Regions from separate parts of the Rhodovastum atsumiense genome, predicted to be linked through region 1. Evidence: riboswitches for the same ligand, from Rfam matches in the RefSeq annotation. Region 1 holds a riboswitch; the other holds the start of a gene.
What was found. Region 1 has a riboswitch for S-adenosylmethionine ahead of NBY65_RS19490 (homoserine O-succinyltransferase). Riboswitches for the same ligand answer to the same signal wherever they lie in the genome.

Region 1 (4,835 bases):
CGGGTTGGCCATGGGTGTGTTCTCCTCAGCTCAGCTTTAGAACCAGGGCTTCCAGATCCACACCAGCAGGTGCGCGACCGCGGCAACGCCGAGGAAAGCCGAGAAAGTGGTCTTGAACTGGTTGTGGAATTCCTGGGCTTCTTCTTCGGTGAGCCCGGAGAGGCTGTTCGCCATGATCTCAAATCCTCCAATCGGAGCGGTTTAACCTGTGCCGCGACGAGCGCGGCGGTCCTTCGTGGGACACCAGACCCTGGCGACTGCGCCGCCTTGAGCCGGTTCCGTCTGGACCCCGAACGCAGGTGGAGATTAGGTTACAGGGCTTTCATGTGTCAAGCGGCCCTGACGGATTTTTTCGTCAGCTTCTCATGACAACCCGCGTCCGATCAGAGCCGGGTCGAACGGCGTGGTCTGGTAAATCTCGTTGATCCAATTACCAAACAGAAGATGGGCATGGCTGCGCCAGCCATTGACCGGCTGGCGCAACGGGTCATCATCCGGGAAGTAATTACGCGGAACAGGTATTGCCGGATCATGAACGGCGTCACGCCGATATTCATCAGCCAGCGTTCCGGTGTCGTATTCCAGGTGGTTGAACATGTGCAGCAACCGCCGCCGTGGATCCTCGATCAGGCACAGTCCTGTTGCCTCGCTCTCGGCCAGCCGCACCAGGCCGGCGCCGGCGGGAATGTCCTGCGCGCGCATCTCCGTCCAACGTGATACCGGAACGACAAAATCGTCCGAGAAGCCGCGCAGGTACGGCGACGCCGGCACCAGGGTCCGGTGGGGAAAGACGCCGAAGGCCTTCCGCGGCAGTTCGTGCTTCGGCATGCCATGGAAATGCTGCAGTGCCGCCTGGGCGGCCCAGCAGATCGTCAGGCAGCGATGCACGTGGCTCTGCGTCCAGTCGAGGATGGAGCACAGTTCGTCCCAATAGGCCACCTCGGCGAACGGCATCCGCTCGACCGGCGCGCCGGTGATGATGAAGCCGTCGAAGCGGTCCGAGCGGACATCGGCCCAGGGCCGGTAGAAGGACGCCATATGGTCGGCGGAGGTGTTGCGCGCGACGTGGTTGGTGATCCGCACCAGCGTCAGTTCCACCTGTAGCGGCGTGGCGCCGACCAGCCGCGCGACCTGCGTCTCGGTCCTGATCTTGTTCGGCATCAGGTTGAGCAGACCGATCCGCAATGGCCTGATGTCCTGCCGCACGGCGTCGGCCTCGCGCATGACCACGACGCCTTCCGCTTCCAGCGTGCGGCGCGCGGGCAGGTCGTCGGGAATCTTGATCGGCATGGTCGCGTCGGTCCCCTTCGGCTTCGTGGGACAGACGCAGTGGCTTGTGTCCGTTTGGTTGCCGGCCTGGCCACATCCTCCCTCGCGGGAGCGCCACCTTGCCCGGATCGGCAGGTTGGCGTTGGGCGTCGTCCCAACTCTTGATGCAGCACCGATCCTATGGGGTCCGGCGGGCGCTGGCAACGGCCCGTCCCCTCAGCGCAGGGCCGGCTCGCGATCCAGCAGCGCCGCCACCCGCCCGGCCAGGATCTCGGCCTGGATCGGCTTGCGCAGTTGCACGACGTCGCCGTCCCCGCCCCCCTGCGCCACCGGCCCGGCCCCCTCGGTGGCAAAGCCCGTCAGCAGGATCGCCGGCAGCCCCGGCCGGCGCCGCCGTGCCTGCCGGATCAGCTCCGCCCCGTCCATGCCAGGCATGGACAGGTCGGTGATCAGCAGGTCCACCGCCTCCCCCGCCTCCAGCAGCGCCAGCGCCGTGGCCCCCTCCGCCGCGTCCAGCACGGCATGGCCGGCCTCGCGCATTTGTTCGGCGAGCACCTCGCGCACGCCGGCTTCGTCGTCCACCAGCAGCAGCCGCGCCGTCCCCTGCGGGGCGGGCGTCGCCCGCCGCGGCGCCAGTCCCGCGGGGGCCTCCGCCGGCGCCGGTTCCATGCCGGCCGGAAACCACAGCCACACCACGGTGCCGCGGCCGGGCGTGCTGTCGATCTGCAGGCCGCCGCCGCTCTGCTCGGCGAAACCGCGCACCATGGCCAGGCCAAGCCCCGTCCCCTTGCCCAGCGGCTTGGTGGTGAAGAACGGCTCGCTGGCCCGCGCCAGCGTCGCCGCGTCCATGCCCTCGCCGGTATCGGCGACCGAAAGGCGTACATAGGCGCCGGCCTGCAGCGCCACCGGATGGGCGACCGCGTCGTCCGGCGCCACCGTCACAGCCGCGGCCGCCAGGGTCAGCGTGCCCTTCCCCGCCATGGCGTCGCGCGCATTGGCGGCGAGGTTGACCAGCGCGGTTTCCAACTGCGCCTTGTCGGCCAGCAAGGGCGGCAGGCCGGAATCGGTCTCGACCCGCACCGCGATGCCGGCACCGAGCGTATGCGCCAGGATCTCCCGCAACCCGGCCAGCAGGGCGGGCACGTCCACCGCCTCGGCGCGCAACTGCTCCTGGCGGGAGAAGGCGAGCAGGCGATGGGTGATGGCACTGCCGCGCTCGCTGGCGGCGATGATCATGCCGGCGAAGCGGCGCACCCGCTCAATTTCGGTCGGGCGGGCACGGATCAGCGCGGCGCTGCCCTGCACCGCCTGCAGCAGGTTGTTGAAGTCATGCGCCACCCCACCGGCCAGCTTGCCCAGCGCCTCCATGTGCTGCGCATGCGCCAGCCGCGCCTGCGCGGCCTGGCGGGCCTCCGTCTCCTCGCGCACCCGCACTTCCAGGCTGCCGGCCAGGGCGCGGTAGCGGGCCTCGCTCTCGGCCAGCGCCGCCACCGCGCGGCGCTCGGCGTCGATGTCGGCGAGCGCCACCACCGCGCCGGTCACCACGCCGTTGGCGGGATCGCGGATCGGGGCGGCGGTGGAGCGGTACCAGGCCAGGCTGCCGTCACGACGGCGGAAGCGGATCTCCAGCGAGGGCGCCGCCTCGCCCGCCAGCGCGCGCGCCAGCGGGTAGTCCTCCGCCCGCAGCCGGTGCCCCTCCGGGTCGTAGCCCTCCCAGCCGCAGCAGGCCTCCCCCCCGGCGGAAGGACCCGGCGTGACGCGCAGCACTTCCCCGGCACGGCGGTTGCGCATCATGATCCGCCCCGAGGGCGCGTCGACGAGCAGCACGCCCAGCGGCATGTTCTCGAGCACGGTGCGCAACTGCGCTTCCCGCTCGGCGCGGCGGGCCTCGGCCCGGTCGCGCACCGCGCGCGCCTCGGCCAGGCCGCGCGCGGCGGCGTCGACCTCGCGCAGGCCGCTGCCACGGGGCGCGACCGGGGCGGTGGCCAGGCGGTCGATGGCCCCGGCGATCCGGCGCGACTGGTACCAGGCGGCAAGCAGGCCCAGCAGCAGCAGCCCGCCGCCGAGCGCGGAGACGATGGCCAGGGAATGCCACAGCGCCACCCGGGTCAGCGCCTCGGTCGTGCCGAGCAGCACCACCCAGGCGCAACCCGGCACGCGGGTGAAGGCGCCGACCACGCGCTCGCCGTTCAGGTTGACCGAGCGGATGGTGCCGGCCTCGCCGGTGGCGATGCTGCGCTGCATCTCCGGCGTGAGCCTCCGCCCGAGATACTCCGCGATCGCGACGGTGCGCGCCACGATCGCCCGCTGCCCGTCGACCAGGGTGGCGATCGCCCCTTCGCCGGGCAGCTTCTGCTGGGCCAGCACGCGATCAAGCAGCGTGGCGGGAAGCGCCATGTCGAGGGCGTAGAGCACGCGCCCGCCGCGCATCACCGGGACGTCGATGGCGATGATCGGCTGGTCGAGGATGGCAGCGCGGAACAGGTCGGACACCTGCGCACGGCCAGTGGCGAAGACGCGCTCGCTGATGCCCAGGTCGCCGCGGCGCGGCAGGGGCGTGCCGAAGGGCACGTGGGAATTGACCAGCATCTGGCCGGACCGGTCGGAGAGCACGATGCGGGCGTCCTCCGGCCGCGGGACCTGCTGGAGCTGGGCGTGGAAGGCCCGCAGGTCCCCGCTTTCCAGGTGCGGCGAGCTCGCCAGCGTCCACAACATTGCCTGGGCCAGGCCGAGTTCCCGTGCCACCGCCGCCGACAGCGCCCGGGCCTGGTGAAGCGCGTCCCGTTCCGTGGCGGCCGCGTCGAGCTTCCAGAGCAGGACGGCGCCCCCGGCCGACACCGCGATCATCGGCACCACCAGGGCCAGCACCAGGGTGAACAGGCGGGATCGTATGGTTGGCGACGATCGCGGCATAACCCGAAGTAGATGCCGTATAAAGGTAAGTCGCAAGCACCACGATCGGGTGCCATTTAGAAATATATATCGAATAATACTTGCACGGCTTGCCGTGCCTGCCGAAAATTTTTCGCCGCTCCTGCGGTCGCGGGCCAGTCACGTTTTCCATGGATGGAACGGCGGGCAGGGCCGCGCCCCTGCCCGCCATCCGTCGCGAAATCCTGCCGGGCGGGCGTTACTTCGCCGGGACGGTCTTCACCGGGCCGTTGATCCAGTTGAACTTCGGCTGGGCCACGACGGCGAAGTGAACGCTGATCGCGACCACCAGGGCGGCAATCCAGATCACGGGCAGCCAGATCTTCGGGTTCAGAACCAGCCAGATCTTCCAGTCGTCCTGCGGGTTGGCCATGAATGCATTCTCCTCAGATCAGAACCAGGGCTTCCAGGCGAAGACCAGCAGGTGCGCCACCGCGGCCACGCCGAGGAAGGCGGTGAAGGTGGTCTTGAACTGTTCGTGGAATTCCTGGGCTTCCGCGTCGGTCAGCCCGGAGAGGCTGTTTGCCATGGTCTCGGTTCCTCCAGTTTCACCCCTGCCGCGAACCTCGCGGCAGGTCTGCGCGAAACAACCCGAAAGTCGATGACCCAGACCAACCGTGTCACCTGCCGGTTTG
Region 2 (4,835 bases), 2.3 Mb from region 1:
GGTGCCGAGCAATCCTTCGCGCTGCGGATCTTCGCCGGCCCACAGCAGCAGCGTGCGGACCGCCGCCTCGGCTTCTTCCCGCGTGGGGCGCTTCGTGCTCACGGACATGGACGGGCCCAGGCGGTCAGGAGGGGTCACGATATTCACCGCAGCATTCCTCGCACAGGTGATGGCTGATCTTGGATGTGGGCGAGGGACGTTGGCGCCTGTTGTCCGGCTCACCGTGAAGGCATATGGGCCAGACCGTCCGGCCCACAAGATGAGCGCGGTACGAATCCGGTGCGGTTGCGGAGCCCATCGAACCTGTCCGTCACGTCTCAGTGAACCCGGCCGTCCTGGTGCGGGCTGTCCAGGCTGAAGGCAGGGATGGCCACGTCGAATGCCTCGCCGCTGTCCGGCACGACCATGTGATAAGCGCCGACCATGAAGCCGGACGGCGTCTCCAGCGGCGTGCCGGAGGTGTATTCGAAGGTCTCGCCGGGCTCGAGCACCGGCTGCTGGCCGATCACGCCGGCACCGTTCACGGTCTGGGTGCGCCCGTGCGCGTCGGTGATGTGCCAGGTGCGCCGGAGCAACTGCACCGTCTCGCGCCCGAGATTGTGGATGCGGATGCGGTAGGCCCACATGAACCGCCCCTCCTCCGGCCGCGACTGGTCGGCGAGATAGAATGACCGCACGTCGACGCGGATCTCCCGCGTGGTCTGGCTGTAGTCCACACTCATGTTCGCCTCCCGGCGGGGATGACACACCGCCCGCCGGGAGCTTGTCCAGCCTTCAGGCCGTCGCGCGGCTGGCAAGTCCGTCGAGCGCCCGGGCGAGGTCCTCCTTCAGGTCCTCGACATCCTCGAGCCCCACCGACAGCCGGATGACGCCGTCGGTGATGCCCAGCCGCTCCCGCTCCTCGGGGCCGATGCGCATATGCGTGGTGGTGGCCGGATGTGTCGCCAGCGACTTTGCATCGCCGAGATTGTTGGAAACCCGCACCAGCCGCAGCCCGTTCAGCACCCGGAACGCGCCTTCCTTGCCGCCGGCGACCTCGAAGGTCACCATGGTGCCGCCGGCGGAGGCCTGCGCCATCGCCAGCGCATGCTGCGGATGATCGGTGCGGGCGGGGTACCAGACCCGCGTCACCCCCGGCCGGGTCGCCAGGAAATCGGCGATCGCCGCGGCATTGCGGCAGCCGGCCTCGACGCGCAGGGCCAGCGTCTCCAGCCCCTTCAGCAGCAGCCAGGCATTGAATGGCGAGATCACCGGGCCGGTGTTGCGGATGAAGGGGGACAGCACCTCCTCGATCCATTTGCGGCTGCCGAGCACGGCACCGCCGAGCACACGGCCCTGGCCGTCGATATGCTTGGTACAGGAATACACCACCACGTCGGCGCCGAGGGCGAGCGGCTTCTGCAGCAGCGGGGTCGCGAACACGTTGTCGACCACCACGAGCGCCCCGGCGGCATGCGCCAGCGCGGAGACGGCGCGCAGGTCGACGATCTCCAGCATCGGGTTGGACGGGGATTCCAGCAGCACCAGGGCGGCCGGTCGGGACAGCGCCGCCCGCCACTGCTCCAGGTCGGCGCAATCGACGAACTCGGTGGCGATGCCGAAGCGCGGCAGCAGCGTGGAGACGATCCAGTGGCAGGAGCCGAACAGCGCCCGCGAGGCGACCACGCGATCACCCGCCTTCAGCCCGGCCAGCAGCGCGGCGTTCACCGCGGCCATGCCGGTCGCGGTGGCGCGGCAGGCCTCGGCCCCCTCGATCCGGGCCAGCCGCTCCTCGAACATCGTGACGGTGGGATTGCCGAAACGGGAATACTGGTAGTGGTCGGTGGTGCCGTTGAACGTGGCTTCCGCCTGGTCGGCATCGTCGTAGACGAAGCCTGAGGTCAGGAACAACGCCTCGGCGGTCTCGGCGTACTGGGTACGTTCGATGCCGCCCTGCACCAGCAGGGTGGCGGGACGATAATGGGGGGTGCTGGACATCGGTACCGGGCCCTCGCGGCGGGTGGACCGACCGTGGACGCCGCGGGTGCGTGAAAAACTGCGGTCCCGCTGGCCTCTTTAGCGCGCTTGTTTCACCTCGCCGCAATCCGGCCGGACAAATCACGAGGTCCGGTCACGCGATGTCGGCCGGAGCCGCCCGTATGGACCCTCGGGCCGCCCGCGTCAATTCCCGGGCGTTGCAGAGCGCGCCAGGCTTGCGTATATAGGGACCGGCTTGCGGTGGCACTCCCGTTCGTTCGGGCGCCGCATGCGGGTGTAGTTCAATGGTAGAACGGCAGCTTCCCAAGCTGCATACGAGGGTTCGATTCCCTTCACCCGCTCCATCCTTGCTTCCCGATGATCATGCCGTTGTGGCCCCGCCCTCCGTCGCGGGCAGGGCGCCTGTGGCGATTGCGCCCCCCTCGGCCGTGACCTACCGTTGCAATGGAACCGTTTTCATTTCGAGTCGCACAGCAGACCGGACAATCTGAAACCGGTTCCCAACGGAAACCTCTCCGGTCGGAACGCTCTCATGCGCACGCATACCATGGCGAAACCAGGCTCCTTCGGTGCGGCATTGCTGCTGGCCCTGGTCCTTTCCCCAACGCAATCCCCCGCCCAGGGCACCTATGTGGAACTCCGGCGCGAGGCCTTCCAGAAGCAGGTCGATGGGCTGCAGACCGATCTCTTCACCATCCGCAACCCGGCGGGAATGGTGGTGAAGATCACCAATTATGGCGCCAAGATCGAACAGATCCTCGTGCCCGACCGTGACGGGCGGCTCGGCGACGTGGTCGCCGGCTACGACTCGATCGACGCGGTGATGGCCGGCCAGCCCTCGATGGGCGCTTTCATCGGCCGGGTCGCCAACCGCATCGCCAAGGGGCGCTTCACTCTCGACGGGCAACAATATCAGGTCACCATCAACAACCCGCCCAACTCCCTGCATGGTGGCACCAAGGGGTCCCGTCTGCTGGTCTTCGAGGCTCGTCAGCTCGCCCCCAACGCGGTCGAGATGACCCATGTCTTCAAGGACGGCGAGGAAGGCTATCCCGGCACCCTGCCGGTGCGCGTGGTCTACGCCGTGACCGACGACAACCAGCTGGTGCTGAGCTGGCAGGCGGTGGCGGCCGATAAGAAGACCATCGCCAATTTCACCGGGCACACCTTCTTCAACCTCTCCGGCGTGCCCGGCAGTTCGATCCTTGATCACGTGGTGACGTTGAATGCGGACCGCGTGCTGGACATCGACGAGACCCTGATCCCCACCGGCAAGCTGCGTGACGTGGCCGGCTCGCCGATGGATTTCCGCCAGCCCAAGCCGCTGGGGCGCGACATCGACCAGCCCTATGACCTGCTGAAGGCCGGCAACGGCTATGACAGCACCTGGGTGGTGAACAAGCCCGAAGGCCAGCTCGGCTTCGATGCGCGGGTGCTTGACCCGAAATCCGGCCGTATCATGGAAGTCTGGTCGACCGAGCCCAGCCTGCAACTGTTCTCCGGCAACAATCTCGAGGCCAAGGCGCCGCGCGACCAGGGCAAGGGTGGCGTGCTTTACCCGTTCCGCAGCTCCTTCGCCATGGAACCGGCCCACTACCCGGATTCGGTGAACCACCCGGAATTTCCCTCGACCGTGCTGAACCCGGGGCAATGGTACGTCGGACAGATCGTCTATAAATTCTCGACCAGCCGGTAAGGATCGGCAGGGAAGGCCAGGTCCCCGGAAGGGGGCCTGGTGCTCAGCCGCTCTGGATCCGGTTGTTCTCGACGCGCAGCACCAGGTCGGCGCCGCTGGCGATGTCGGGCCGGTGGGCGACGTTGATGCGGGTGATTTCCAGCCGGCGCAGATTCTCGTTGATCACCTTTTCCTTCGCCACGTCCAGATGCGCGGTGCCCTCGTCGAGGAACAGGATCTTCGGCTGGCGGTACAGCGCGCGCGCCAGCAGCACCCGCTGCTTCTGCCCGCCGGAGAGTGAACTGCCCATGTCGCCGATCAGGCTGTTATAGGCCATCGGCATGGCCATGATCTCGTCGTGGATCGCAGCGAGTTCGGCGCAGCGGATCATTCGCTCCTGGTCGAAATCGGGGTCGAAGAAGCAGATATTGTCGGCGACCGACCCGGAGAGCAACTGGTCGTCCTGCATCACCGCGGCCACCTGTTCGCGGTAGCATTTCACGCCCATGGTGGTGAGCGGCACGCCGTCGATCAGCACCTCGCCGCTGCTCGGCTCGATCAGGCCGAGCATGATCTTGATCAGGGTGGTCTTGCCGCCGCCGGAAGGGCCGGTGATGGTCACGAACCGGCCTGCTTCCACGCTGAAGTTGATGTTCTCGAGCACGAAGGGCTCGCTTTCGGCGTAGCGGAACGACACGTTGCGCAGCTCGATGCCGCCGCGGATCTCGCGCATATAGGCCAGCGGCTGGTCGTGGCCACGTTCGAGCGGATGCAGGGCGATGTCGGCCAGCCGCTCCAGGTGCAGGCCGAGCAGCCGGAAGTCGATCGCCCGTTCGACCAGCTCGATGGTCTTCTGGCTGAAATGGGTCTTGTAGCTGATGAAGGCGAAGACCATGCCGACGGTCAGCGCGTTCCCCAGCACCAGCCGGGCGGCGATATAGATCGTGACGATGGCCTCGATGCCGAAGATCAGCGTGTTCAGGGTCTTGAAGGTGATCTGCGCGCGGCCGAGCCGGACATTGGCATTGATCACATCGGCGAAGCGGTTCAGCCACTGGCCCTCGCGCTCGCTCTCGCGGTTGAACAGCTTCAGGCTCTGCGCCGCCCGCACCGTCTCGATGAAGGTGGAATCCTCCTGCGCGTGGGCCTGGATCGCGGTCTCGCTGCGCATGCGGAACATGCG

Region 2: it holds a riboswitch for S-adenosylmethionine, as region 1 does, so the genes downstream of both, metZ (O-succinylhomoserine sulfhydrylase) here and NBY65_RS19490 (homoserine O-succinyltransferase) in region 1, are expected to answer to the same signal.

The regions. Positions count from the first base shown of each region.
Region 1 is NZ_OW485601.1:4,298,186-4,303,020, reverse strand. Features, by position in the region: gene pufA (light-harvesting antenna LH1, alpha subunit) at 1-12, opposite strand, end outside; gene pufB (light-harvesting antenna LH1, beta subunit) at 37-174, opposite strand; gene NBY65_RS19490 (homoserine O-succinyltransferase) at 364-1,290, opposite strand; SAM-I-IV-variant riboswitch at 1,335-1,442, opposite strand; gene NBY65_RS33880 (ATP-binding protein) at 1,486-4,182, opposite strand; gene pufA (light-harvesting antenna LH1, alpha subunit) at 4,400-4,573, opposite strand; gene pufB (light-harvesting antenna LH1, beta subunit) at 4,592-4,729, opposite strand.
Region 2 is NZ_OW485601.1:2,046,413-2,051,247, reverse strand. Features, by position in the region: gene folE (GTP cyclohydrolase I FolE) at 1-108, opposite strand, end outside; gene apaG (Co2+/Mg2+ efflux protein ApaG) at 318-722, opposite strand; gene metZ (O-succinylhomoserine sulfhydrylase) at 775-1,977, opposite strand; SAM riboswitch at 2,035-2,114, opposite strand; tRNA gene NBY65_RS09285 (tRNA-Gly) at 2,248-2,321, shown strand; gene NBY65_RS09280 (aldose epimerase family protein) at 2,510-3,673, shown strand; gene NBY65_RS09275 (peptidase domain-containing ABC transporter) at 3,717-4,835, opposite strand, start outside.